Regions from separate parts of the Proteus sp. fly-1089 genome, predicted to be linked through region 1. Evidence: predicted binding sites of a transcription regulator. Region 1 holds the regulator's gene; the other holds the start of a gene.
What was found. Region 1 encodes Fur, which represses iron uptake genes when iron is present. Its sites were predicted from a motif close to ATAATAATGAGAACNACTATCAA; they were not measured.

Region 1 (3,214 bases):
TTGGATGATTTTTTATTAGAACCACCATTGAAGCCCTTTAAAGGTATAAAACGATTTATTGTTGAATTTCTTTTTTTTGGTGTGAAAGAGGCGCGTTCTTGTTTATTTGCGGGATTTTTCTTTTTTATTTTATTTGCAACACCAAGTAAAGGAATATTAGGGATACCTCGTTATGACGTTTTACTTATTCTCGCTATTGCTTTCCAATTATGGATGGTATGGGGAAAACTTGAAACATGGGATGAATTAAAAGCGATCTGTTTTTTCCACATCGTTGGTTTTGTGATGGAATTATTTAAAACATCAGCAGCAATTGGATCGTGGAAATACCCTGATTTTGCTTACACTAAATTGTGGGAAGTGCCTTTATTTACAGGATTTATGTACTCCGCGGTAGGAAGTTATTTAATTCAAGCATGGCGTTTTTTAAAAGTACGAATTGAACATTATCCACCTTATTGGATGGCAACTTTAGTTGCACTCGCTATCTATATTAATTTCTTTTCTCATCACTTTATCGGTGATTATCGCTGGTATTTAACTGCTTTTATTTTAGGTCTTTATGCTCGTAGTGTGGTTTATTTTACGCCTTATGATACAGAGCGAAAAATGCCACTATTATTGGCTTTTGTTCTGATAGGTTTCTTTATTTGGCTTGCTGAGAATTTCGGTACATTTTTTGGTGTTTGGCAATATCCTAACCAGATTGGTGCTTGGTCTGCTGTGCATGCAGGGAAATGGGGCTCTTGGTCACTGTTAGTCATTGTTACATTTACTATCGTGGTTCATTTAAAACATATTAAACACAGTATCAGTGTGCCTAAGTAGAGTTATTTTATCCTCAAATTTAAGGTAATAAAAAAGGAACTGTGAACAGTTCCTTTTTTTTACTGAGAGATTATCCAGAATGAATTATTTCTCATCATGTGCGTGGCTATCTTCTTTACAATTGCCTTCAGCGCAGTGGCCATATAAATAAAGGCTATGATTGGAAAGCTTGATACCATGACGTTCAGCGATGTTTCTTTGGCGCACTTCAATCGCATCATCTGTAAACTCGATAACTTTGCCACAATCAAGACAAATTAAATGATCGTGATGGTGTTGTTGAGTTAATTCAAATACTGATTTACCACCTTCAAAATTATGTCGGGTAACAATACCAGCATCGTCAAATTGGTTTAAGACGCGATACACGGTTGCCAGACCAATCTCTTCACCGATATCGATGAGTTTTTTATAGAGATCTTCAGCACTGACATGATGGCACTCAGGATCCTGGAGCACTTCCAAGATCTTTAAGCGAGGAAGTGTAACTTTTAACCCAGCATTTTTTAACGCTTTATTATTGTCGGTCATGCGGATTTAATCCTGTTGCTAATGGTGAATTTAATTTTTGTGCTCACTAATAGGGTTGATTCATTAACACTCGGGTGAATAAATAACCTTATTGATTATAGGCATGATATTTAAAAATAAACACCCCTACCTATCACACTATCTTAGCACACCATTGAATAATTATCATTCTCAATATTGAGTATTTATTTATCCCAGAATTTCATCTAGGCTCATTTCTTCTTTGATTTGAGCAACCCAAGCATCAACACGCTCTTCGGTTAATTCTGGTTGACGGTCTTCATCAATCGCAAGGCCGATAAAGTGATTATCATCTGCAAGCCCTTTAGAGGCTTCAAAATGGTAACCTTCTGTTGGCCAGTGACCCACAATGACAGCACCACGAGGTTCGATAATATCGCGAATTGTGCCCATTGCATCACAGAAGTATTCTGCATAGTCTTCTTGGTCGCCACAACCGAACAGTGCAACCAACTTACCTTCAAAATTAATATCTTCTAGTGTTGGGAAAAAGTCATCCCAATCGCATTGTGCTTCACCATAATACCAAGTAGGAATACCTAGTAACAGAATATCAAATGCTTCGATATCTTCTTTACTGGATTTTGCGATATCATGAACTTCGGCATTATCAGCGCCCAGTCTTTCTTGAAGCATTTTGGCAATATTTTCAGTGTTGCCGGTATCACTGCCGAAGAATATACCTATGATTGCCATAAAGTGAGATAACCTCTTTTATTCTATATTCGTTATACTTCAAATTGTCGCGTTGTTGACTACGTTGATTCGTACTGATTACATACTTTGTATGTAACAGTAACGCCTTTACTTGCCAATTAGCCACACTTCGAAATAGTTAGAGTATATTTGTCTGTGTTTGAACAATTACTAGTGAAAAATAAACATCTTGTTTTCATAATAGAAAACTAAAAAACGTATTTTGACGAAAATAGCAGGGTAATTCTGTCAAATTTGTGTGGTTTAGCTACTAGCTATTCTCATTTTGATGTATTTTCAAGGCGTGATTTTGCGCCAATTGTTCTAGTAATATTTCTTCAATAAGTTCGCTACGGCTAACATTTCTTGCAGTCGCCAACTCATTAAGTGCATTCACAGCATCTTCATTTAATTTCAATTCAACTCGACGTAAACCATTGACTCTGTCTCGTCTTAATTGATTGCGTTTATTAATTCTAAGCTGTTCATCCCGAGAAAGCGGGTTTGTTTTAGGTCGCCCAGGTCTGCGTTCATCTGCGAACAAATCCAGTGTGGTGCGATCAGTTTGTTCTTTTGCCATAAATTTTGCTGTGAAAGGGCGTATACCAATGACTAAATTGCGAAACGCCCAATAATACCCCACATAGTGACGTCCTGCCACTGCTTCCTGAGTTTAACCTATTGTCATTTGGTGTTTTTATCGACAGACTGTGTGATTAAGTACAATAATTATACATTCAGATAAATTATTACTTCCTTAATTACGCCACTTTCAGTAATAAATTATGCTTTTGATAAAAAACGACGAATAGCGTTAATAACAGTGTTAGGTTTTTCTGAATGTACCCAATGTCCAGTGTTTGCTACGACAAAAGCGCTAGCTTGCGGAAATTGGCGTGCAATATCATTACGATATTCATCTAATATGTAAGGCGACAAACCACCACGAATAAATAGCACCGGATAATTCCAAGTAGGGACTTCTTGCCAACCAATAATCTCTGAATAGGCATTTTTGATTGCAGATAAATTAAATAGCCATTCACCACTTTTAAATGATTTAAGTAAAAACTGAATAACTCCCTCTTCTTTAATAAAGGGACTCATGATTTCTACTGCATCTTGACGTCGTGTAACT
Region 2 (3,214 bases), on a different contig from region 1:
TCGGAAAGAAGTGTAAAACATCTTTTGCAATTAAGGCACCGCAAAGAATAAGCAGTGTATCTCCTGGTAAAAATGCTGCGGGTAACACCCCATTTTCCAGCATAATAATAACAAAAAGAACAATATAGATAACCCATAACACATTAGGATTAGCCAACACCATATAATCGTGTTGCATTAATGCGTGAATTATCTCTTTTAATGTACCCATTAGCGAACTCGCATTAAAAAGAACTTTATGTTCGCTATTCTAACGCAAAATAAAGATAACAGTTTGATTTAATCCCTGTGGAACCACAGGGATAGATTTTTTTTATAAAAATTTAATGATTAATTAAGAAATACGTAAAAATGCGTGTTCAAGATCTTCAATTAAATCATCTACATTCTCTAATCCAATATGAACACGGAATAATGTGCCAGTAAATGTAGGTTGTGTTTCATATTGGCGCATTGCTTTAATGTCATTAGGTTGATAACCCAAAATTAAAGATTCAAATCCTCCCCATGAGAAAGCCATTTTAAATAATGAAAAGTTATCTAAAAAAATCTCAAATTCTTCTGGCGAGAGGTTTTTTTTCAAACTAAAAGAGAATAATCCGTTACTGCCTGTGAAATCACGTTGGAAATATTCATGTCCTGGGCAAGAAGCTAGCGCAGGGTGATAAACGTTATCAACTAATGGATGCTGTTTTAGCCAACGAGCAACTTCCAATGCGCTTTGCTCATGTTGCTTCATTCTTACTGGTAATGTTCTTAATCCTCTGGCTGCCATATAAGCCGTATCAGGATCAACACATTGTCCTAATAGATAGGCATTTTCTCGTAACTGTTTCCAACAGCGTTCATTCGCTACAGCAAAACCTAACATGCCATCAGAGTGGCCATTAATATACTTTGTGGCAGATTGGATTGAAATATCGACACCAAAAGTCAGTGGTTTAAGTAGCAATCCTGCCGCCCAAGTGTTATCAATCATAATAATGATTTCAGGATTATATTGGCGAACTGAGCTGACTATTCCTTGTAGATCTTGAATTTCCATCGTGATTGAACCGGGGGATTCAAGAAAAACAATTTTTGTTTCAGGTCGCAGTAGTTGACTGATATTTCTACCTATTAATGGATCAAAATAGGTTGTTGCGACTGAAAACTTACGTAAAATCTGATCACAAAAGTTTTGCGTTGGATCATAAGCTGATCCTGTCACAAGAATATGAGAGCCTTGTTCAACAAAGGCGAGTATAGACTGCGTAATAGCTGCCGCACCTGAAGGAAAAAGTGCACAACCTGCGCCGTGTTCTAATTCAGTTAAGGCTTCTTGTAAGGCAAAATGAGTGGTTGTACCTCGACGCCCATAAAAAAGTGTACCCTCAGCGCGTTTTTTGGTTGCATCACGTTTTTGTGCAACTGAATCAAAAATAACAGATGAAGTGCGTTGTATAATAGGGTTTACTGCGCCATGAGAATATTTTTTAGCTCGACCAGAAAGGAGGAGTGAGGTTTCTTGTTTTTTTAGCGTCATCCTTAATACCTTCTTTTAATTGATGGTGTGTTTACTCCACGTTAATTCATTTTTTGGATAAGTACAAAAGACGATCGATGTAGTTGATAAAATTTCACGTTACGTGAAATAACGATAATTTGTCTTAAAAATCGACAAATGAAAAAAAAATAGCCAAATAGTAATGATAATTACTATCAAAATGCTTCATGTTTGATATCATTTGAGCGTTTTCTCTTTCCTGATGGCAAACAGGATGATTGTAAGCGAACGATTTTGGGTAAGTAGTGACGGAAAACGTCATTGCTGAATAAATAAATAGATAAAAAAGAGAGTAAAAGGCCAACTGATGCGTAATTTGACAGCTTCTATTCTATTGGCAATCGGTCTGACAGGCTCTGCTTTTGCGGATACGACTCCTGCCACACCAACTGAACAGCCAACTACTGCTGCCGTTTCTTCAACAGCTTCTACACAGGGAACTGCTACAACTACAACACCAACAACAGACTCATCTGCGAATACCAGCAATGAGGCTAAAGTACCGGGTTCTGAACCTGCTAAGCCTGAGGGTGAAAATACTTTACCTGCAACGGTTGAAAATGCAGAAAACACGGTAAATACTCCGTCAGCGACAGAAAATTTATCACCAGCAGTAGAGCCAGAAATGGTTGCTGGTGGTGGGTTTGCAGAAGATTTATCCGTAATGGGCATGTATCGTAATGCCGATTTAGTCGTTAAAAGTGTCATGATTGGCTTACTGTTAGCTTCTATTGTGACGTGGGCGTTATTTTTCGCCAAAGGAAGCTACTTACTCTCATTACGTCGTCGATTAAGAAATGAAACAGCGCAATTAGTTGATGCTAAATCACTCAATGATGCTTTAACCATTAGCAAAAAATTTGGTAATAAGAGTGCGACTGCTGATTTCTTTAATGATGCTGAATTAGAGCGTACTTACTCTCAAGAAAGTAAAGTGGCATCAGGCATTAAAGAACGTGTTGAAATGCGTATGGAACGTCGCGTTGCTGCCATTGTTCGTGAATTAGGCCGTGGTAATGGCTACTTAGCGACTATTGGTGCCATTTCTCCATTTATCGGTCTTTTTGGTACGGTTTGGGGAATTATGAACAGTTTTATTGGTATTGCACACTCTCAAACGACTAACTTAGCAGTTGTTGCTCCAGGGATTGCAGAAGCTTTATTAGCTACCGCGATTGGTCTGATTGCCGCCATCCCAGCAGTTATCATTTATAATATTTTTGCTCGTATGATCGCAGGTTATCGTGGTGAAATTGGTGATATTGCAACAGGTGTGGTGACATTAGTTAGCCGTGACTTAGATATCGAAAACAGCAAAGCAAGGTAATGAATTATGGCAATGCGTCTTGGTGATGATTCAGGTGATGATAATGAATTACATGATATCAATGTGACGCCTTTTATTGATGTCATGTTGGTTCTGCTCATTATCTTTATGGTAGCCGCGCCTTTAGCTACCGTTGATATAAAAGTAAATTTACCCGCTTCAAGTGCAAAACCACAGCCACGTCCTGAAAAGCCTGTTTATTTGACTATTAAGTCTGATAAGCAAATTTTCATTGGTGAAGAGATGGTCACGCATGAAACGATGGCTAATGTGTTAGATACGATGACACAAGCAAATAAAGAGACCACTATCTTTTTCCAAGCAGATAAAAGCGTTGATTA

Region 2: a site for Fur is predicted at 1,683-1,705, ahead of exbB (tonB-system energizer ExbB). Genes of this name have one in related genera too.

Annotation. Positions count from the first base shown of each region.
Region 1 is NZ_JBEETS010000010.1:84,986-88,199, forward strand. It holds gene ABN080_RS17455 (DUF817 domain-containing protein) at 1-828, shown strand, start outside; gene fur (ferric iron uptake transcriptional regulator) at 913-1,359, opposite strand; gene fldA (flavodoxin FldA) at 1,549-2,076, opposite strand; gene ybfE (LexA regulated protein) at 2,348-2,656, opposite strand; gene ybfF (esterase) at 2,860-3,214, opposite strand, start outside.
Region 2 is NZ_JBEETS010000002.1:353,817-357,030, reverse strand. It holds gene ABN080_RS08135 (DedA family protein) at 1-211, opposite strand, end outside; gene metC (cystathionine beta-lyase) at 335-1,525, opposite strand; gene exbB (tonB-system energizer ExbB) at 1,854-2,873, shown strand; gene exbD (TonB system transport protein ExbD) at 2,880-3,214, shown strand, end outside.